4 regions of the Enterobacter dykesii genome follow, and region 2 is predicted to be linked to each of the others. Evidence: predicted binding sites of a transcription regulator. Region 2 holds the regulator's gene; each other region holds the start of a gene.
The links. Region 2 encodes PurR, which represses purine synthesis genes. Its sites were predicted from a motif close to CANGCAAACGTTTGCNTG; they were not measured.
Positions count from the first base shown of each region.

Region 1: the regulator PurR is predicted to act here: its motif matches at 1,385-1,402, upstream of galS (HTH-type transcriptional regulator GalS).
Region 3: the regulator PurR is predicted to act here: its motif matches at 864-881, upstream of purE (5-(carboxyamino)imidazole ribonucleotide mutase).
Region 4: the regulator PurR is predicted to act here: its motif matches at 4,774-4,791, upstream of gltS (sodium/glutamate symporter).

Region 1 covers NZ_CP126604.1:3,060,573-3,066,301, forward strand. The annotation lists gene galS (HTH-type transcriptional regulator GalS) at 254-1,276, opposite strand; gene yeiB (DUF418 domain-containing protein YeiB) at 1,432-2,589, opposite strand; gene folE (GTP cyclohydrolase I FolE) at 2,609-3,277, opposite strand; gene F0320_RS14630 (YbfB/YjiJ family MFS transporter) at 3,380-4,528, opposite strand; gene fghA (S-formylglutathione hydrolase) at 4,667-5,494, shown strand; gene cirA (catecholate siderophore receptor CirA) at 5,604-5,729, opposite strand, start outside.
Region 2 covers NZ_CP126604.1:1,879,011-1,884,739, forward strand. The annotation lists gene F0320_RS08990 (riboflavin synthase) at 1-277, shown strand, start outside; gene cfa (cyclopropane fatty acyl phospholipid synthase) at 309-1,457, opposite strand; gene punC (purine nucleoside transporter PunC) at 1,756-2,955, opposite strand; gene punR (DNA-binding transcriptional activator PunR) at 3,070-3,981, shown strand; gene purR (HTH-type transcriptional repressor PurR) at 3,999-5,024, opposite strand; gene F0320_RS09015 (YnhF family membrane protein) at 5,322-5,411, shown strand; gene F0320_RS09020 (MFS transporter) at 5,575-5,729, shown strand, end outside.
Region 3 covers NZ_CP126604.1:1,063,198-1,068,926, forward strand. The annotation lists gene purK (5-(carboxyamino)imidazole ribonucleotide synthase) at 1-287, opposite strand, end outside; gene purE (5-(carboxyamino)imidazole ribonucleotide mutase) at 284-793, opposite strand; gene F0320_RS04955 (YdgH/BhsA/McbA-like domain containing protein) at 965-1,174, opposite strand; gene lpxH (UDP-2,3-diacylglucosamine diphosphatase) at 1,312-2,034, opposite strand; gene ppiB (peptidylprolyl isomerase B) at 2,038-2,532, opposite strand; gene cysS (cysteine--tRNA ligase) at 2,707-4,092, shown strand; gene F0320_RS04975 (metal-dependent hydrolase) at 4,183-4,704, opposite strand; gene malI (Mal regulon transcriptional regulator MalI) at 4,779-5,729, opposite strand, start outside.
Region 4 covers NZ_CP126604.1:81,391-87,119, forward strand. The annotation lists gene yicI (alpha-xylosidase) at 1-1,426, shown strand, start outside; gene F0320_RS00360 (AsmA family protein) at 1,526-3,211, opposite strand; gene xanP (xanthine/proton symporter XanP) at 3,331-4,722, opposite strand; gene gltS (sodium/glutamate symporter) at 4,948-5,729, shown strand, end outside.

The DNA of each region.
Region 1 (5,729 bases), 1.2 Mb from region 2:
ACGATCGGCGGGCAGGTGTTAATAAAACGTTACTGACAGCCGAAGTTCACTTATAAAATTTCTATCTTCCGTGTTCGGTAACGCTCCAGAAATGCGTTTTATTCGTTGTTTGCAGCACGTTGGCTATAGTGAAAGTGAATAATCACCGTTACATAGCGTTTCAGCTCCTAAAACGCTGACATCATAGTCAGCGCCTTGTTAAGATACTGTGAATTTACTCACAGATTGAAAACGGTTACATCAGCTCATGTAATCAGTTAGTGATCGGAACCACAATTTGCCGGGCCGCTACGGAGTGCCGACGCACTAAAGTCGGCATGAAACAGTGCGTTGCGCCCGGATCCAGTAGCCCTGCCGCCCCCTGTAACGCCAGCTCAGTCGCCAGTTTTGCCATAGAGGCAATGGGGTAGCGCACCGTTGTCAGCTGCGGGTCGGTGTAACGGGCAATCGGGATATCATCAAAACCAATGAGTGATAAATGCTGTGGCACCGCAATGCCGTTATCTTTCAGCGCCGTCAGGGCCCCTGCCGCCATGCTGTCGTTATAGGCAAACACCGCAGTAAGCTGCAGGTTGCGCCCCAGCAGCTCCACCATTGCCGCCTCGCCGCCCTGCATGTCCGGCGTGCCGGTGCCTGTCCAGCTTTCTGAGGGCGTAATGCCGTGATCTTTCAGGGCGTTTTGCCACCCCTCGCGCCGCAGGTCATCATCTTCAATATGATGGCTGGAGGCCAGATAACCGATCCGCTGATGCCCGTTGTTGATGAGCATTTTCGTCGCCATCATGGCGCCGCTGACGTTATCCAGGCCGACGCAGCGATGGGCATAGCCGGGGACAATGCGGTTGATCAGCACCATGCCCGGGATCTGATCCATAAAGCCGGTTAGCTCTTCATCGCTCAAGGCTTTTGAATGGACAATCAAGGCGTTACAGCGCTGGCGGATCAGCACTTCAATGGCATGGCGCTCCTTTTCCGCCTCATGATAGCTGTTGCCGATCAGGACATATTTCTGATGCTGCTGGGCGACCACGTCGACCGCTTTCACCAGCGCGCCGAAAAAGGCATCCGATACATCCATCACCACCACCCCGATGGTGTCGCTGACCTGCGTCGCAAGCGCCTGGGCATTGGCATTTGGCCGGTACCCGAGCTGGGTCACGGCTTTCATTACGGTTTCACGGGTTTCAGGGCTGACCAGCGCGCTATTGTTCAGCACGCGTGAGACTGTAGCCACAGAAACGCCCGCCTGACGGGCGACGTCACGAATGGTGATCATATTCACCATCCTTCAAAGGATTGCAGCAACTCACAGACACCCCCTGTGTTTAGCAAGGTGGCTATTTTGGCAGCGAGAGAAAGGGGACTACGTGAAGAAGCTCACACTCATGAAAACGCTTACATCCGTTTTGTTAATGATTGTGATCCAGATCGTTATCTGGATGTGTTTTTCAATGATACCCCTGAAGCACGTGCGGTTAACTGACGCCACACCCACTCCAGCGGTCCCTGGCGGAAATAGCGTAGCCAGAGCACAGAAAACGCCAGGTTTACTACCCAGACCGGAATAACAAACGCCAGCAGCGTGAGGCGGTCGAATTTCATAAACAGGCCAAAACGGTAGAAAAGCGTGGTGCAGAGAAGCGTTTGCAGGAGGTAATTGCTCAACGCCATGCGGCCCACGCAGGCGATAGCGCTGACGATCCACAGGCGGGAAAGCGTTGGCCAGAAGCCATAGATCAGCGCCGCGTAGCCGATGGTCTGGAACGGCGCGCTCAGTTCGCGCGGCACCTGGAGCAGGAACGCGCACCAGCGGTAATCCCAGTGGATGTGCCACTGCGTGATTATCGCCGGGAGGTTAATCAGCACGCCGATCAGCACCAGCCCGACACCCGTTCGTCGATAGTGATGCAGGCTGAACTCCCCTTTCAGCCAGCCGGTGCGCATCAGTGACGCGCCCATCAGCATCATACCCGCCAGCTGCCAGCCGTATTGCGCCCCCAGCGCAAGGAGGTTATCCCCCAGCATATCCGCGCGGTTGCTTATCGCTTCCGTACCGCCCTTCAGCTTCCAGTACTGTTCGTACTGCAGGTTAGCGGCATCCGGGATCCAGGAACGGTTCGTCGTCTCGCCGGAGATCATCCCCAGCAGCAGCAGGACCCCAAGCCCCATGACATAGAGCATCACGCCGGTGTTAAACAGGCTTTTTACGCTGTGCGCATCGCGAATCAGGCGCCAGCAGATGAGCCCGACTAACCCATACGCGAGAAGAATATCGCCGTCCCAGAAGAACAGGCCGTGGATAAAGCCGAGGAGAACCAGCAGCGTCAGGCGCGACTGGATCCAGCGCGTACCGCGTTTGAGAAGGAGTTGCAGACCTGCGCCAAACAGCAGGGCAAAGAGCGTGAGGAATTTAACCTGCGCGAAGAGATCGAGGACAGCCCAGGTCCAGGCATCGCTGAGGGTGATGTCGCCATACCAGGCAGGATTGAGATAAGCCGCCTTCGGCAAGCCGAAGGCGCTGATATTAAGCAGCAGGATACCGAGAATGGCGACGCCGCGAACAAAATCGAGCGTGACGTTTCGCTCCATGGTTCCTGCCCTGTAAGACTTAGTTGTGGTGACGTACGGCGCGCAGGAACTCCTGGCGGGTATTCTGGCTCGATTTAAACAGGCCGCCCAGCGACGTGGTGGTCGTTGCACTGGTTGCATCACGCACGCCGCGCGCCTTCACGCAGTAGTGAACCGCGTCGATAGAGACGGCCACGTTACTGGTACCCAGCAGCGTTTGCAGCGCGGTCAGGATCTGCTGCGTCAGACGCTCCTGCACCTGCGGACGCTGAGCAAAGAACTGCACGATGCGGTTGATTTTCGACAGGCCAATCACCGTATCTTTTGGAATATACGCCACGGTCGCTTTACCGTCGATGGTCACGAAGTGGTGTTCGCAGGTGCTGGTCAGCGTGATATCGCGTACCGTCACCATCTCGTCCACTTTCATCTTGTTTTCAATGACGGTAATTTTCGGGAAGTTGGCGTAATCCAGCCCGGAGAAAATTTCGTCGACGTACATTTTCGCGATGCGGTGCGGCGTCTCCATCAGACTGTCGTCACTCAGATCGAGATTCAGCAGCTCCATGATCTCGGTCATATGACCGGCAATCAGACGCTTGCGGGTTTCATTGTCCAAATCCTGTACGGGCGGACGCAGTGGCGTTTCAAGACCGCGCGCAACCAGGGCTTCGTGGACCAGGGCAGCTTCTTTACTGAGTGATGACATTTTGTTCTCCTGCAGGTGTGGCGTCTTTTGCCCTCGTTGTGGCAAAAGTATGCGCTCATTGTGCGTGAGGCGGCGCACATAATCCAGTATTCACGACGATAATTATTGCAATTGCTGTTGCCTTTCAGCGTGACGATTCCAGACCAGCGCTCCGCCGACGCACAGCGCAACGCCCGCCAGCCCCAGCGCGGGCTCCAGCCGGTGGGTAAGCCAGGTTGATAACGCCGAGGTGACCGGGCCAATCAATTGACCAATTGCATACCCCGTGGTGAGCAGGCCTGCCATATAGCGCGTGTGGTTTGGCGCCAGCTCGCGGCCGTATAAAAGAGAGAGCTGCACGGCACACAAAAAGCCGCCGCCCACCAGCAGCCCGCCCGTCAGCAAACCGCCAATCCCCGGCAGCAGCCAGGCCGCCAGCACGCCCGCCCCCTGTAACCACAGGACTATAGCCAGCCTGCGGTTAGCCGTTGAGGTGTGGCGTAAAAGAATACTGAGCGCAATCCCCACCACGGCGGCGAGACCAAAAATCGGCCAGACAAACTGGGCAAACAGGCTGCCGGGAAAACGCACCGCCGCCATTTGCGACAGGAATGTCGCCGGGAGGATATAGCCAAACCCGGCCAGGCTGTAGCTCCAGACCAGGCGCTTTAAATCCGCCGTCAGCACCAGCGGCTCCGGCGCGGTGCCGGGGCGATGGAGCTGCCCGGATCGCGGCAGGTAGCGCGCCACCAGCGCAATCAGCACCAGCGCCAGCACGCCGTAGATTTGCCATGCCGCACCGGCCGAAAGGGATTTCGCATGGATATAGACGGCGAGAAGCCCGCTCAGGGCAATGCCCGCCCCCGGTCCGGCAAACACGGCGGCGCTCAGGCCCGGTTTACCCAGCTGCCCCAGCCGTTCGTTGGTCCAGGCGGCAATGAGTACCATCGACCAGCCGCTCATGCAGCCAATCACGAAGCGCAGCAGGCCGTGCGCAACGGCGTTATCCGCCGCCGCGGAGAGCAGCGTCAGAGCAACCGCGCCGGTGATGCCAAGCCAGAGGCGCGTTTCAACAAAGCGGTGCGCGCGCATCGCATCCCATGCGCCCACCAGATAGCCCAGATAATTCATCGCCGCCACCAGACCCGCGCTGGTCAGCGTAAGCTGTCCGGCAGCAATCATCAGCGGCACCTGGGGCGTAAAGGCAAAGCGCCCTATCCCCATCGCCACCACCAGAACGACAAACCCACTGAGCGCAATACGCAGCGCCATGACCGCTCCAATTGTTAAAGAAAAGTAAATTTATGATGCAGCATCTCACCGTCTGGCGAAAGTGAAAGTTACTCACAGGTCAATGAAAAGGCTGTATTATGGTTTTTATGAATATGCATTATCATTAAGGAGCCCTGCATGGAACTGCTCGAAGAGCACCGTTGTTTTGAAGGTCGACAGCAGCGCTGGCGGCATGACTCCACCGTTCTGAACTGTGCGATGACGTTCAGCATTTTCCTGCCGCCGACGGAAAATCCACCGGTTCTGTTCTGGCTTTCAGGCCTGACCTGCAACGACGAAAACTTCACCACCAAAGCGGGCGCGCAGCGACTTGCCGCCGAGCTGGGTATTGCGCTGGTGATGCCTGATACCAGCCCGCGTGGCGATGATGTGGCCGACGATGCTGGATACGACCTCGGTAAAGGCGCCGGGTTTTATCTCAATGCGACCGAGCAGCCCTGGGCTGGCCACTACCGCATGTATGACTACATTCGCGACGAGCTACCCGCGCTGATTCAGTCCGGGTTTGCGGTAAGCGACCGCTGCGCCATCAGCGGACACTCCATGGGCGGACACGGGGCGCTGATCATGGCGCTAAAAAATCCGGGAAAATACGTCAGCGTGTCGGCATTTGCGCCAATTGTGAACCCAACGCAGGTGCCGTGGGGGCAGAAAGCCTTCACGAACTATCTGGGTGAAGATGAAGCGAAATGGCAGGAATGGGACAGCTGTGCGCTGATGCTGGCCAGCAGCTCGGCAAATGCGATCCCGATGCTTGTCGATCAGGGCGATGCGGATCAGTTCCTCGCCGGTCAGCTACAGCCTGCGGTGCTCGCCGAAGCGGCACGTCAGAAGGACTGGCCGCTGACGCTGCGCATCCAGCCGGGGTATGACCACAGCTATTACTTCATCGCGTCCTTTATTGAGGATCATCTCCGCTTCCATGCGGAGCATTTGTTTGGGTAAGTGCGGGTGCGTGCGCTCTGATGCCCTCACCCTGGCCCTCTCCCACTGAGAGAGGGAACAAACTAAAAACGGCAACTTACGTTGCCGTTTTGCTTTTACCCTGTCCGCATCAGAACTTGTAATCCACGCCCACAAAGTAGCGACGGCCGTCTTCCGTATAGCTGTAATCGTCGCGGCTCAGATCTTTGTCCAGCAAGTTCTGCACGCCCGCGCGCAGCTTCACGCTTTTCGTCGC
Region 2 (5,729 bases):
TAAAATGCAGGATCCTTCATTAATGAAATACATCCTCTATAAAGGATTTATTGGCATTGACGGGATTAGCCTGACGGTGGGTGAAGTAACGCCAACGCGTTTTTGCGTGCATTTAATTCCTGAAACGCTGCAGCGCACCACGCTGGGCGCCAAAAAACTGGGGCATCGCGTGAATATCGAAATCGATCCGCAAACCCAGGCGGTAGTGGATACGGTTGAGCGCGTGCTGGCAGCAAAAGAAGCGGCAATAATAAAGACCGCCGCAGAAGAAGAATAAAAAATAACCCCGGACATCCGGGGTTATTTTTTTAGCGTGCGACACGTAGACCGTGTTCAATCCCGCGGCTGAATACCACCTGCCAGAGCTGAATATCCCGTGCGCGAAACGCCCCCGCGCAGGCATTCAGATAATAGCTAAACATCCGCCTGAATCGTTCAGAATAGTTGTCCGCAATTTCTGGCCAGGTCTCCTGAAAACGCGCATGCCAGGCCATCAACGTGGTGTCGTAATCCGCGCCAAAGTTATGCCAGTCTTCCATCACGAAATGGGGTTCACTGGCGTTGGCAATCTGGCGAACGGACGGTAAACAGCCATTCGGAAAGATGTATTTGTTGATCCACGGGTCGACGTTATTGTCGGTCCGCTTAGAGCCGATGGTGTGCAGCAGGAAGATGCCGTCCGGCTTCAGATTACGATCCACCACCTCAAAATAGGTAGCGTAGTTTTTCGGCCCGACGTGCTCGAACATGCCGACGGAAACGATCCGGTCAAACTGCTCGTTCAGGTCACGGTAGTCCTGCAGCCGGATATCCACATCGAGATCCTGGCAGCGCTCTCGCGCCATTTTTTGCTGTTCCGCTGAGATCGTGACGCCGACGACGCTGACGCCATAGTGTTTCGCCATAAAATACGCCAGCCCGCCCCAGCCGCAGCCGATATCCAGCACGCGCATACCGGGCTGGAGCTGCAGCTTCTCGCTAATCAGACGCAGCTTGGCCTGCTGGGCCTCTTCAAGGGTCGACGCGTCTTTCCAGTAGGCGCAGGAGTATTGCATGAAAGGGTCCAGCATACGGCTGAACAGGTCGTTGCCAAGATCGTAGTGTTCTTTGCCAACGATCCACGCGCGCTTTTTACTTTGCAGATTGAACAGTCGGGCAGAGGCGACGCGCAGGGTGTCTTTCAGATTGCGAGGGAGTTGATTTTCAAGACCGGCACGCAGCACGCTGGCGAAAAAGGTATCCAGACGCTCGCACTCCCACCAGCCGTCCATATAGCTTTCACCCAGGCCTAACGACCCTTCCCGCAACACGCGTTTAAAAAAGTCGGGATGTTTAACCTGAGGATCGGATGGCGATGATCCATTGATAGTGATGCCTGCTCGACCTAACAGTTCACTGACGATCCGGGACCAGTTGTCATCCGGAACGCTGACTTCTTCTATACACGATGAACTCATAGCTTCTCCATCACCCTACTGTGATCAGAACCTTAAAACAGCGTAGACGCTTTTTTTGGTTTGTGAGAAATCTCACGGTAAATACCGCGAGGCTAATATCCGACGTAGAACAGAGGAAGGGAGATAACCCTTGCCGAAATGCCTTCCATGGTAAAACGGGAGCACTCCGGCTCCCGTTAACGCTTAATATTTATCGTATTTAATCGAACCAAATTTAGTATAGGCCTCAAAATTTGGTGATTCAATAGAAAATTGTTAGCAACCTAATCACTGAAAATTAACATGATTTCTGACGCAATCAGGCATGTGACGTTTCAACCTGAGCACTCTTTTCCTGCTCACGCTGCGCGGAGGCCTGCATGCGATAGCCCAATACCGCCAGCGCTACGGTGAACAGCATTACGCTGGTGGTGGTTAACAGCGGCGTCGCAATCAGCGCCGAGACCACCAGGCTTGCCAGGAAGCACAGCCCCAGCTGCAGGGTGTTCTGCAGCGCGGCGGCGCGGCCAGTTGCCTGCGGGAAAGGACGCAGCGCCTGCGCCACAACGATCGGATAAATCGCCCCGTTCGCAATGGCCATCACGCAGAATGGGATCAAAATTTCTGCCAGACCGGCACCCGGAATAAAGCCAACGGCCCAGGTCCCGATAACGCTCAGCGCATACAGCACCAGCAGCCATGGCAGCATCTGCTGACCTTCCCACTTTTGCAGCGCCGCGCGGCAGCCGTAACCGCCTACCAGGAACGCGATGGTCTGCGGAACATAGCTCAGGCCGATGGCTGCCGGGCTGTAGCCCATATCGTGCAGAATGAACGGCGAGCCGGTGAGCCACGCGAAGAAGCTTGCCGAGCAGGCGGCATAGATCAGGACATTCCCGCGATACGCTTTGGTGCTGAGCAGAGACGTGAAGGTAATCGGCTTCGCGTCTGCATGCGCTTCTTTTTTATGCGCGGGCTTGAGGGCGAACGCCGGCAGCATCAGTACCAGGGTAATGGCAAACAGCGTGGCGAAAATGGCCTGCCAGTCGAAATGCGCGAGGATCCAGCTGCCCAGCAGGGGAGCGAGGGCAGGTGAGAGACCCACCAGCGGCATAATGGTAGCGAAAATACGGTTTGTGCGGTTAGCCGGATAGTAGTCGGTGACCAGCGCCTGCCAGGTCACGGCCGCGGCACAGACGCCCACGGCCTGAACAAACCGCAGCACCAGCAGCCAGGCGGCATCGCGTACCCATAGCATCCCCAGGCAGCCCACGGCAAAAATGGCCAGGCCCAGCAACAGTACCGGTTTACGACCAAAGCGATCCGAGAGCGGTCCCCAGAGCAGCTGCGCGAAGGCAAAACCGGCGAGGAACAAACTCAGGCTGGCGCTGATGGCGGCAGCAGGGGTTTGCAAATCTTCCTGCATGGCGGCAAACGCCGGCAGGTACATGTCGGTGGCCAAAAAGCCCAGCACGCTTAAGCCGCCGAGCCAGACTAAAAAACCGTTCCTGGGTTGCATTATTTTATTCTCCTGAGGAGGCAGGTATACATTGGCGCTGAGTGTAGGGAGTGCAAAGCCGCTTGTGAAACGCTAATATTTGGCGGGTGCATTCAAAAATTTTGCAGGCAGAAAATGTGGTCAGATTATTCTCTTGAAGTGGTCGATGCTGTTGCGCGTAACGGCAGCTTTAGCGGTGCGGCGCAGGAGCTGCACCGCGTCCCTTCGGCAATCAGCTACACGGTGCGTCAGCTTGAGGAGTGGCTGGCGGTTCCGCTGTTTGAACGGCGGCATCGTGATGTGGAATTAACGCCCGCAGGCGCGTGGTTTTTGAAGGAAGGGCGTTCTGTTATCAAAAAAATGCAGATCACCCGCGAACAGTGTCAGCAGATCGCTAACGGCTGGCGGGGACATCTTTCCATCGCGGTGGATAACATCGTTAAGCCGGAGCGCACCCGGCAGATGATCGTCGATTTCTATCGTCATTTTTCTGACGTCGAGCTGCGGGTCTCGCAGGAGGTGTTTAACGGCGTCTGGGATGCGCTGGCGGACGGCAGGGCAGAGATGGCGATTGGGGCCACGCAGGCGATCCCGGTCGGGGGACGTTACGCCTTTCGCGATATGGGGATGCTGAGCTGGAAATGCGTGGTGGCAAGCGATCATCCGCTGGCGGCGATGGACGGGCCGCTGAGCGATGACACGCTGCGCAACTGGCCGTCGCTGGTGCTGGAGGATACGTCCCGTTCATTGCCCAAGCGTATCACCTGGCTTCTGGACAACCAGCGGCGGGTGGTGGCTCCGGACTGGGAATCATCGGCGACGTGCCTCAGCGCCGGGCTGTGCGTCGCGATGGTGCCCGTTCATTTTGCGCGTCCGCGCATCGATACCGGAGAGTGGGTTGAGCTGACGCTGGAGAATCCGTTCCCGGATGCGGCCTGCTGCCTCACCTGGCAGCAAAATGATGTCTCGCCTGCGATGGCGTGGCTGCTGGACTATCTGGGAGACAGCGAAACGCTAAACCGGGAATGGTTACGGGAGCCAGCATAGCTGGCCCCGTAAAGCGATTAACGACGGTAGTCGCGGAACGGACCGTCCGCAACGGAACGGCGTTCGATAAGACGCGGGTGAACTTCAATGGACTGCGACTCTTCACGCTTGTTGACGATCCTGTCCATCAGCATGTTGAAAGCCGTTTCGCCCAGCGAGTCTTTTGGCTGGTGAATGGTAGTCAACGCCGGGGTGAAGAAGCGCGCGTTACGCACGTTGTCATAGCCGATCACGGAAATATCCTGCGGTACGCGCAGGCCCAACTCGTCGGCAGCGCAGAGCGCGCCCATGGCCATGATGTCGCCCCCGCAGAACACGGCGGTCGGACGGTGCGGCTGGGAGACGATCTGCTGCATCGCACGGTAGCCCGACTCCGGCTCAAAGTCGCCCTGCACGATCCAGTTTTCCGGCACGTTGATCAGCGCTTCTTCCATCGCTTTCATAAAACCGGCCAGACGGCCCGCGCCGGTGTTGCGCTCCAGCGGACCGGGGATCACGCCAATCTCGCGGTGACCGCGTTCAATCAGATAACGACCGGCCATATAGCCGCCTTCAAAGGCGTTATCGATAACGGAATCGGTGAAGTCCGCGCGCGCTTCGCCCCAGTCCATCACCACCATCGGAATATGGCGATACTCTTCCAGCATCGACAGCACGGATTCCGGATACTCGGAACACATCACCAGCAGGCCATCAACGCGCTTTTGCGCCATCATCGACAGGTAGGCACGCTGTTTTTCAATGCTGTTCCACGCGTTGCCCAGAATCAGGGTATAGCCTTTCTGGAAGCAGTTCTTTTCGACCGCTTCAATGATCTCGGCAAAATAGGCCGCTTCACTGCTGGTCGCCAGCAATCCAATGGACTTGGTGTGATTAACCTTGAGGCTACGCGCAACCGCACTTGGCGAATAGTGCAGCTCTTTGATCGCTGCCCAGACGGCGTTGCGCGTCTCTTCCGCCACAAAGCGGGTTTTGTTAATTACATGTGATACGGTTGTAGTGGAAACGTTTGCGCGTTTTGCTACGTCTTTAATTGTTGCCATTAAATGTCACTCCAGACCATATCCTAAGCTCCTGAAAAACTTGAAGGTAAACGTTTGCCTTCTCTCACCCTTATCACGCAATCTTGAATTGCGGCACGCCGGGAAAACGACACGGGACGTCAGGAGGGGGTCAATGGCCGGTACGCTAATAAATTTAGCGTGGAATTTTGTCCTATCTTGATGAAAAGGGGAAGAGGTAAAGTGGTTATCAGTATAAATCTAGGAAGATTTTTGACGTAATCTGTGCAAAAATGAGCAAGCTCACTTTTCGTGTGGGGATTAAAAGGAGAAAAATTGATGAGTTCCGATCTTAAGTTTTCGCTGTTCACCACCGTTGTTGTGCTGGCTCTGATTGTTGCGGCCGGTCTGACGGCTGCGCTGCACTGATTTACGCGGAGGGAGAGCCTTCTCCCTCCCGACACCCCGGATTGTTACTTCTCTGGCAAAAATCTTTTGCCATTTTGTTAACTTCTCATTTTTTGTGATTGATGTCATGCTTTCCGCTTCTTTGTTCTGTGTCACCACATGACACGGCATCCGGAGTTGACGCATGAAAATCAATTTTCCCCTGCTGGCCCTGGCGATTGGCGCTTTTGGGATTGGCACCACAGAATTCTCCCCGATGGGGTTACTGCCTGTTATTGCCCGGGGCGTAGATGTCTCGATCCCTGCGGCAGGGATGTTAATTAGCGCCTACGCTATCGG
Region 3 (5,729 bases), 820 kb from region 2:
GGCGCGGTTGGCAGACCGAGCTTGTCGAACAGCTGCTTTTGCGTCAGACGGTCGGCAATGATCGGGAACACGTCGCGGTTAACGAAGGCGTTATGACGCGCCAGCTCGCGGGTCAGAGCCGTTTCCGGCCAGCGTTCGATCTCGGCGGTGATCACGCTCTGGTGGAACGGTACGGCTTCAGGTTCAGCATCCAGCCCGACGGGCCAGACGGCAATACCCAGCGGCTCACCGGCCTGACGCAGCATGCGGCCTAGCTGGCCGTTACCGAGGACGCAAACCTGCTTCATGCCGCACCCCGCGGGTCCGGATTGTCCAGCACCTCGTCGGTCTGGGCTTTACGCCACTCCGCCAGACGCTGGTGTAATGCTTTATCGTGCGTCGCAAGAATTTGCGCCGCCAGCAGGGCGGCATTGGCAGCACCCGCTTTACCAATCGCCAGCGTGCCGACAGGAATACCGCGCGGCATCTGGACGATGGAGTAGAGGCTATCCACACCGCTTAACGCGGCGCTTTGGACCGGAACGCCCAGTACCGGCACCAGGGTTTTGGCGGCAATCATGCCCGGCAGGTGTGCTGCGCCGCCCGCACCGGCGATGATCACCTCATAACCGTTCTCTTCGGCGCTTTCGGCGAAGCTGAACAGTTTGTCCGGTGTACGGTGCGCGGAGACCACTTCAACGTGGTGCGGAACATTCAGGATTTCAAAGATTTCGGCGGCGAACTGCATGGTAGCCCAGTCGCTTTTGGACCCCATCACGATGGCGACACGCGCCGGATTATTGCGGGAAGACATGCGTCTTAAAACTCCTGTGGTGCGAAACACACTGCTTTCGAGGGCACAGAGAATAGCATGTTATACGGTCAAGGAAAACGGTTGCGCGGTTAAATCTTGAGCCGTTGTTGCCATCAATTCATAACAAAACAGACCGCATTCTGGCGGTCTGCTTTTGCCGATGGGCAATCATTATTTCGTCAGTTCTGCGGTCATATACACGCGGTTGTCGACCTTCGCGCTGGTGATTTTGTAAGACGCGCCCTGTTCAGCAGCCTGCGCGGCAATTTTCGCTTCTGCGCGGTCAAGGGTAGAGGCGGTTGCGCTCACGCTTTGAGCGAAAGAACCGAAAGAAACCAGAGAAAGAGCGGCAACTGCAACGAAAGTTTTGATGGATTTCATGGTCGTATTCCTTAAGTATTTTATCTGGGATAGGGCGTGTTGCCCTGATGTGATAAATAATAGGCCGACCACAGGCTGATTAAAATCGAAACAATTTGCCGATATTGTTCAAAAAAATAGAATGATAGTGCGAGGGGTTAAAACGGAAACGCGATCAGCTCCACGCCCTCTGGCGTGACTTTGACCATGGAGCCTTCGGTGTGCCAGGCACCTAATACCACGCGATGGGCCGGTTCGCCGTTGGCGAGAAGGGAATGGACGTCAGGACGATGGGTGTGACCGTGGATCAACCACTGAACGCCATGCTTTTCCATCACGCTCACCACGGCCTGCGGGTTCACGTCCATGATGGTCATGGATTTGCTGCTGTTGGCGGCTTTACTGTCCGCGCGCATTCTGGCGGCGATGCGGTTGCGGATAAACAGCGGTAGCGCAAGGAACACCTTCTGGATCCACGGGGTGTGGACTTTGGCGCGAAACGCCAGGTAGCCGGTATCGTCGGTGCAGAGCGTGTCGCCGTGCATGATCAGAACCTTGCGGCCATAGAGGTCGAGCACCTGCTCTTCCGGGAGCAGCGTCATGCCGCTTTCGCGGGCGTAGCGCTTGCCGATCAGGAAATCACGGTTGCCGTGAATGAAGTAGCAGGGGACGCCGGAATCTACCAGCGCGTGAATGGCGGCGGCCATTTCACGGTGCAGCGGATTAGGGTCGTCGTCGCCAATCCAGGCTTCAAAGAGGTCGCCCAGGATGTACAGCGCATCGGCGCTTTTCGCTTCACCGCGTAAAAAACGCAGAAAACCGGCGGTAATCGCCGGTTCTTCTGTTTGCAGATGCAGATCCGCAATAAAGAGTGTCGCCACGAATTACTCGCTGACGGTCACGCTTGTAATCACAACGTCTTCTTTTGGAACGTCCTGGTGCATACCGCTGCGGCCAGTAGAGACGGCTTTGATCTTGTCAACCACGTCCATACCTTCAACCACTTCTGCGAATACGCAGTAGCCCCAACCCTGCAGGCTTTCGCCGGAGAAGTTCAGGAAGTCGTTGTCAGCCACGTTGATGAAGAACTGTGCGGTGGCAGAGTGCGGAGCCTGAGTACGGGCCATTGCCAGCGTACCGCGGGTGTTTTTCAGACCGTTGTTCGCTTCGTTTTTGATCGCTTCTTTGGTCTCTTTCTGGTTCATGCCAGGTTCGAAACCGCCGCCCTGGATCATAAAGCCGTTGATCACGCGGTGGAAAATGGTGTTGTTGTAGAAACCTTCGCGGCAGTAGTCCAGGAAGTTTTTAACTGTTTCAGGCGCTTTGTCATCAAAGGTTTTGATTACGATATCGCCATGATTAGTGTGGAAAGTAACCATTTTTGCATCCTGTTCCGTTATTGTGGTACGTCGACCCGCCTTCGGGTCATCTATAGGGGCTTGTTATAGCATAACCACAGGATGCGATCACCTTGCATTGTGTGCTGCTTCGGGTTTGAATTACGGGTAGAATAGCCGGTTTTCAACCACACACGTGTTTACATGGAATCTTCGATGTTAAAAATCTTTAATACAATGACGCGCCAGAAAGAGGAATTTAAACCTATCCATGCCGGGGAAGTCGGCATGTACGTGTGTGGTATTACGGTTTACGATCTCTGTCATATTGGCCATGGCCGTACCTTTGTCGCCTTCGACGTGGTGTCACGCTACCTGCGTTTTCTGGGCTACACCCTGAAATACGTGCGTAATATCACCGACATCGACGACAAAATCATCAAGCGCGCTAATGAAAACGGCGAAAGCTTCGTTGCGCTGGTCGATCGCATGATCGTCGAAATGCACAAAGACTTCGACGCCCTGAATATTCAGCGCCCGGACAGCGAGCCGCGCGCGACCCACCATATTCACGAAATCATCGAGATCACCGAAAAGCTGATCGCCCGCGGTCATGCCTACGTTGCGGACAACGGCGACGTGATGTTCTCCGTACCGACGGATCCAACCTACGGTTCGCTTTCCCGTCAGGATCTGGACCAGCTGCAGGCGGGCGCACGCGTTGACGTGGTTGACGTGAAGCGTAACCCGATGGACTTTGTGCTGTGGAAAATGTCCAAAGAGGGTGAGCCAAGCTGGCCATCCCCGTGGGGCGAAGGTCGTCCGGGCTGGCACATTGAATGTTCCGCGATGAACTGCAAGCAGCTGGGCAAGCACTTCGATATTCACGGCGGCGGTTCAGACCTGATGTTCCCGCACCACGAAAACGAAATCGCGCAGTCCACCTGTGCCCACGGCGGCGAGTATGTGAACTACTGGATGCACTCCGGGATGGTCATGGTTGACCGCGAGAAGATGTCTAAATCGCTGGGTAACTTCTTCACCGTGCGTGACGTGCTGAAGTATTACGATGCGGAAACCGTGCGCTACTTCCTGATGTCCGGCCACTATCGCAGCCAGCTGAACTATAGCGAAGAGAACCTGAAACAGGCGCGCTCTGCGCTGGAGCGCCTGTATACCGCCCTGCGTGGTACCGACAGGTCCGTTCCTGCAGCCGGCGGCGAAGCGTTCGAAGCCCGCTTTGTTGAGGTGATGAACGACGACTTCAACACCCCGGAAGCGTACTCCGTGCTGTTCGACATGGCGCGCGAAGTGAACCGCCTGAAGTCAGAAGATATGGCTGCGGCGAATGCCCTGGCGTCCCATCTGCGTAAGCTCTCCTCCGTGCTCGGCCTGCTGGAGCAGGATCCGGACGTGTTCCTGCAGAGCGGTGCGCAGGCGGACGACGGTGAAGTGGCGGAGATTGAAGCGTTGATCAAAGCGCGTCTGGAAGCGCGTCAGGCAAAAGACTGGGCGGCGGCAGATACGGCGCGTAATCGTCTGACCGAGATGGGCATCATTCTGGAAGATGGCCCGCAGGGCACCACCTGGCGCCGTAAGTAAGTCTGGTGCGCGCTGATGCCCTCACCCCAGCCCTCTCCCACAGGGAGAGGGTGTAAACACTAAAACGGCAACTGAGTTGCCGTTTTGCTTTTATCTCCGCCTCCACCACAGCAACCCCATCAGCACGACTCCCGGCAGCCACACCCACAGCAGCTCTGAGATAATCACCTGATGCCCGTACGGCGTGGTGTAGCGCGACAGCGCAAACGGCGCGACCTTAATCACCTGCCACGGCGCGAAGAAGCGTTCATCTGACCACGGCCACAGCCAGCCGACGCCTTTCCCGCCCGTGGTAATCGAATCCAGCAGGCTGTGCGACAGCAATGACACGGTTAAAAACAGCCAGCACCGCGTCAGGCTGGCCCGGAACCATCGTCGTCCAGTCAGCACGCAAAGTATCGGCACCACAAAGGCGAACAGCAGGGAGTGGGTAAAGCCGCGATGGCCGAAAACATTGCCGTACGCGACGCCGAACTTGAACGCCAGCACGTCGGCATCCGGCAGCATGGCGAGGACAATCCCGGCAAACAGCAGGCGGGGAGGAATCACTTTGGTTCCGAGGCCTAAGCCCAGACAAAGCGGAACAGCAGCGTGTGTAATAACGGTAGGCATTGCGATTATCCATGGCAAATCACGGAAATATAGCAGCAATCCCGCGCCGGCAGACCCGCGTCAAATTCTTATTTTTACGCCGACTCGCGCGCGATTAGCTGCCCGGAAAGCGTAATGCGCTGGGTTTGCAGCGTCGGCTCCTTCAGCGTGCGAATAATCAGCCCGGCAGCCTGACGCCCGGTCTCTTCGCTGGCGGATGAGACGTAGGTAAAGGACGGTGAGGTGAGGTTAACGTGGAGCATATCTTCGAAACCGACCAGCGCGACCTGCTGCGTCAGAAACACATCTTTACCCACCGTTCGTCCGACCTGATGAATACCGGAGATGGAGCCGATCATCGCATCCGGAGAGTGGCAGAGCAGGGCGGTGATGGTGTTGTTTTTTTCCAGCAACTGGCGGGTGGCGAAACCCGCTGCCAGGGTGTCATCGCTGCAGGCCGGAGAGTATTCATCTCGCCAGACCAGCCCGTTCTGCGTCATCGCGCTGCGAAAACCGAGCAGGCGCTGCTCGCGGATAAGGCAGCCTTCACGCCCGCCAATGTAGGCGATATTGCGATGGCCGCGCTCGATAAGATAACGCACCGCCAGGTTTGCCGCCTGGCGGTTATCGCGCATCACCAGATTGCATTTTTCATCCAGCAGCGACTGAGAGACCACCACCAGCGGCAGCGGGCAGCGGCGAATCTGCTCCGGCAGGGTGGAGGTACGGGTATCCGAGGCCAGATAGATCACCCCGGCGACGCCCTGCTGCTTAAACGACAGCAGGCAGCGCTCAAGATGGTCATGGTCGTTCTGGGGCTGGCCGAGAAACACCATATATCCCTGTTTCTCAAGATCCTGGACGATGCTCGCCATCACCTTGATGGAGAAACTGTCGCTAAAGTCACGGAGGATCAGGCCAATCAGATTGGACGTATTGGCGCGGAGGTTGGCAGCGGCGACATTATGAACATAGCCCAGCGCATTGATGGCGGCGTTGACCTTCTCGATCGTTGCCTCTGAGATTTTCCCTTTCTGGCGCAAAAC
Region 4 (5,729 bases), 1.8 Mb from region 2:
GCCGCTGCACGTGTTCCACTTCGACTGCTTCTGGATGAAGGCCTTCCAGTGGTGCGACTTCGAGTGGGACCCGGTGACCTTCCCGGATCCGGAAGGGATGATCCGCCGCCTGAAGGAGAAAGGGCTGAAGGTCTGCGTGTGGATTAACCCGTACATCGGCCAGAAATCCCCGATCTTCCGTGAGCTGAAAGAGAAGGGCTACCTGCTCAGGCGCCCTGACGGCTCCCTGTGGCAGTGGGACAAATGGCAGCCGGGGCTGGCGATTTATGACTTCACCAACCCGGAAGCGTGCCGGTGGTATGCCGACAGGCTGAAAGGCCTGGTGGATATCGGCGTCGACTGCTTCAAGACCGACTTTGGCGAGCGTATCCCGACCGACGTGCAGTGGTTTGACGGATCCGATCCGCAGAAAATGCACAACCACTACGCCTACATCTATAACGAGCTGGTGTGGAACGTGCTGAAAGAGACGGTGGGAGAAGAAGAGGCGGTGCTGTTTGCCCGCTCGGCGTCCGTCGGGGCGCAGCAGTTCCCGGTGCACTGGGGCGGCGACTGCTACGCCAACTATGAATCCATGGCCGAAAGCCTGCGCGGCGGGCTGTCGATTGGCCTGTCCGGCTTCGGTTTCTGGAGCCACGATATCGGCGGGTTCGAAAATACCGCACCGGCGCACGTCTACAAGCGCTGGTGCGCGTTCGGACTGTTCTCCAGCCACAGCCGCCTGCACGGCAGCAAATCCTACCGCGTGCCGTGGGCGTACGACGACGAGTCCTGCGACGTGGTGCGCCACTTCACCCAGTTGAAGTGTCAGCTGATGCCGTATCTGTATCGCCAGGCGGCGCTGGCGCGCGAGTTCGGCACGCCGATGCTGCGGGCGATGATGCTGGAGTTCCCGGACGATCCGGCGTGCGATTACCTCGACCGCCAGTACATGCTGGGGGATGCGGTGATGGTCGCGCCGGTGTTCTCCGAGGCGGGCGACGTGCAGTTCTATCTGCCGGAAGGCCGCTGGACGCACCTGTGGCACAACGACGAAATTCAGGGCAGCCGCTGGCATAAGCAGCAGCACGATTTCATGAGCCTGCCGGTCTACGTGCGCGACAACACCCTGCTGGCGCTGGGCAACAACAACCAGAAGCCGGACTACGCGTGGAACGCGGGGACGGCCTTCCAGCTGTTTAATCTGGACGATGGCGCAACGGCGGTGAGCGAAGTGCCTGCGGCGGACGGCTCCGTGGCGTTTACGCTGAAGGCGTCACGTCGGGGAGATATCGTGACCTTTACCGGCGCGGGAGACGCGCAAAACTGGTCGGTGTGCTTGCGCAACGTACAGAAGGTGAGCGGCGTAAAAGGTGGTTCACATGCGGGCAGCGAGTGGGGTGTAGTGGTGAAAGCCGAGGGGAATGAGGTGGTGGTTCACCTCTGAACCGCAAGGTATTGTGCGGTCTGATGCCCTCACCCTGACCCTCTCCCACAGGGAGAGGGAACAAACATCAAAAACGGCAACAGGGTTGCCGTTTTGCATTTACCTTGTGGTCGATACCTCGCCACCCGCCATAGTCTGCTGCACCTGCTGTTTATCCATATTTACCGCGCCCAGCTTCGCATTCACCGTTGGCTTCAGCGGGGCATTTGCCTGCACGCTGCCGCTGGCGGTGAGCTGAATATTGCCGTCGCCCGTAATCGGCAGCGCAGGCCAGCCCCACTGCTGCAGCACGTTGAGCGGCACGCCGCGCCCGTTCAGGCTCACCGTGGTCTGCCGCTGCGGCAGCTGTGAAACCGTCGCCGTGGCTTCCAGAATACCTTTCTCGGTAAAGGCGCTCAGGTCGGTAATGTTCACCGTGGCGGCGTTCGCATTCAGCGCCAGCGACGGACGGCGCACGTCCACGCGGTTAAAGGTGGCCGCCGCGCCGTTCAGCGTGGCGCTGCCGCCCCACACGCCCCACTTATGGTCTTGCGCTAGCTGCAGGTTAGCCCCATAGCCATCAAGAGAGGTGATCTGCCACGGGAAAGCCGGATCGATATCGATCACCAGGTTGCGGCTCAGGCCGAATTTTTGCAGCGTCACGTTGTTCAGCCATTCCGGCAGAGGCTCCATCCACAACGTTTTCCAGTTCTGCGGCAGGGTGTATTCCAGCCCGGCGATGGCGACATCGTCCAGCACCAGCGCTTTACCGTCGCGTAGCCAGTTACCGGACGTGCGCACCATGCCGCCCTCCCAGCGGGAGGTGAACTGACGCAGCGCCATGCCCTGCGGGGAAAACTCCGCATTCAGGATCGGATCAAAAAGATGCAGCGAGCCGTAGATAAACTCGCTGGCATTCATGGACAGCCGGCCTTCCTGGCTCTGCCAGTCGCCTTTGCTGAGAGTCAGGTTGCGCAGGCTTAGATCGAGATCGGTCACCGCCCAGTCCGGGCCCTGAAGCCGGGCGTCGGTTACGTCCAGACGACCAATCTGTAGAGAGGGGATAGTGGCCAGCGGCGCGAAGAACGCCATCAGCGTTTTATCGCTCTGCAGGCGGATCTCGTTCAGGCGCATCGTGTCGATAATCCAGCTCCCGTCGGCGTTGCGCAGGGCGGAGCCGGTGAGTGAGCCACGGGCCATATCGGCGCCAATCGTTTTCAGCACCACTTCCTTGCCGTTGAGCTGGCCCTCGATCAGCACGTTGGTGGCCGGTACGCCGTTCAGGGTCAGCGAGCCCGCGCTCATCTGGATCTGCGCGTTGTTCCCCAGCACGTTGCCCGCTTCCGGCTGCCACGGACTGACGCCGCCCGTGACCTTCTGCGCGCTCAGGTCCCATTCGGTATTCGGGCTGTTAAACGCCATATTGTTCAGCTGCAGGCGATCCGCCTGGAACGGCAGCGGTGCCGTCTGGGGCGAGAGATTCAGCGTGCCGTCGAACAGGGTGATGGTGTCCATATGCAGCGGATCGGTTATCTGGCGGCTGCTCAGGCCGATATCGACTTTTTTGGCTACCAGCGTGGCGGGTTTACCGTCCCGACCGAAGGTGACGTTTTCCAGAATGATGTGGGAAGGCGACGAAAAGCGGTGATTCATCTTGTCGAAACTGAGTTCGTAGTCGGTATTCACCGTCACCCAGCTGCTGACCTGAGACGCGCCCCAGCGGGTCTGGAGCAGAATGTAGAACGCCAGCAGCACAATGAGCAGGGCTACCAGAAGATAGATGAGGAGCTTTCCAATAAATTTCATGGTCTTCCATCCCGCACAACGCACATAAGGGAGTTATGCACGATTTATGCGCAATCCTCAAGGCGGGAATGGTGTAATTAGATGTCACGGCAGGCATTGACTGCCTGCCGTGAAGAGGATCAGTTCTTTTCAGGCGGGAAAACGAGGTTCAGAACGATAGCGGTGATACCGCCCGCGGCAATGCCGGAAGAGAGCAGGTTTTTCACCCAGTCAGGCGCAAACTGCAGGATCAGCGGCTGCTGGGAAACACCCAGACCAACGGCCAGCGACAGGGCAATAATCATGATCGCGCGGCGGTTCAGCGGCTCGCGGGAGACAATACGCACGCCGGAGGCCGCGATAGTGCCGAACATCACCAGCGTCGCGCCGCCCAGCACTGGCTCAGGAATGTGCTGCACAAAGCCGCTTACCGCCGGGAACAGGCCGAGGACGATCAGCATCAGTGCCACCACGAAGCCAACGTAGCGGCTGGCCACGCCGGTCAGCTGGATCACGCCGTTGTTCTGACCGAAGCAGGAGTTCGGGAAGGTGTTGAAGACCGCAGAGACAAACGAGTTGAGGCCGTTCGCCAGCACGCCGCCTTTCAGGCGCTTCATGTACAGCGGGCCGGAAACGGGCTGCTCGGAGACGTCCGAGGTAGCGGTGATGTCACCGATGGTCTCCAGAGAGGTGATCATAAAGACCAGCATCAGCGGCAGTAGCAGACCCCAGTCAATGCCCAGTCCGTAGTACAGCGGCGTAGGAACGACGATCAGCGCGCTGTTGGTCGGCGCGGTGTTCTCCGGCAGCATGCCCAGCGCCCACGCCAGCAGGTAGCCCGCCGCCATGGCGATCACCAGCGAGGCGACGCGCAGGTAAGGATTTCGCTGACGGTTAAGCAGAATAATGATCGCCAGCACGACACCCGCCAGCAGCAGGTTTTTCGGCGCGCCGAAGGTGTGGTCGTTCATTGCGGCATAACCGCCGCCGATGGAAGTCAGGCCCACCTGAATCAGCGACAGGCCGATAATCATCACCACCACGCCGGAAACCAGCGGGGTAATGACGCGGCGAGCCAGATGCAGAACGCGGGAGATGACCATCTCCGTGCAGCTGGCCAGCATCAGAGTGCCGAACAGCGCCGCCATCATGGTTGGGACATCCGCACCACCGGTTTTCAGCGCCGTACCGCCCATGATCAGCGGTGCCACGAAGTTAAAGCTGGTGCCCTGAATCGACAATAAACCTGACCCCACCGGACCCCACGCTTTAATTTGAATAATCGAGGCCACGCCGGAGGCGAAGAGAGACATGCTGATAATGTGCTGCGTGTCCTGCGCCGGTAAGCCGAGCGCCTGACAAATCAGCAGCGCCGGGGTGATCACCGCAACAAACATCGCCAGAAGATGCTGGCAGGCGGCGAAAAGCGTTTGCGGCAGCGGCGGGCGGTCTTCAAGGCGGTAAATCAGTTCGCTATTTTGCTTCTGCGCAATCGGTTGCGCATCAGGCGACTCTATGGTGTTAACGGACATCGGCGGCAATCCCACGGTGGAAAAGCGGGCATTTTATCTGACCACCTGGTAAAAGCAAACGATTGCCAGCAAAAAAAGGGAAGAAAATCTGCTGCTGTGAGCAGGTTTTCTACAACGCATCGGGAAAAAAAATTACACTTTTTGCGCCGGAGGCTCATGAAGAGCGCAAACCGGCCCAGGATAACGCCGCGTGTGTATGGAGCACGCGCATTACAGGAGCCTTTTATGATTCATCTCGATACGTTGTCGACCCTTGTTGCCGCAACGCTGGTTCTTCTGCTTGGTCGCAAGCTGGTACATAGCGTTTCCCTTCTGAAGAAATACACCATTCCTGAACCTGTCGCCGGTGGCCTGCTGGTGGCGCTGGCCCTGCTGATACTGAAAAAAAGCATGGGCTGGGAAATCGATTTTGATATGTCCCTGAAAGACCCGCTGATGCTGGCCTTCTTTGCCACTATCGGCCTGAACGCCAACCTGGCGAGCCTGCGCTCGGGCGGTAAGGTGCTCGGCGTATTCCTGATTGTGGTGGTGGGGCTGCTGCTGATGCAAAACGCGATTGGCATCGGCATGGCAACGCTGCTGGGGCTGGATCCGCTGATGGGTCTGCTGGCGGGGTCGATTACACTTTCGGGCGGTCACGGAACCGGGGCCGCGTGGAGCAAGCTGTTCATCGAGCGCTACGGGTTTGAAAACGCGACGGAAGTGGCGATGGCCTGTGCGACCTTTGGCCTGGTGCTGGGTGGCCTGATTGGCGGCCCGGTGGCGCGGTATCTGGTGAAGCACTCCACCACGCCGAACGGCAGGCCTGACGATGAGCTGGTGCCGACCGCGTTCGAAAAGCCGGACGTCGGCCGCAGCATCACCTCGCTGGTGCTGATTGAAACTATCGCGATGATCGCCATCTGCCTGACCGTGGGCAAAGTGGTTGCGCAATGGCTGGCGGGTTCCGCGTTTGAACTGCCGACCTTTGTCTGCGTGCTGTTTATCGGGGTGATCCTGAGCAACGG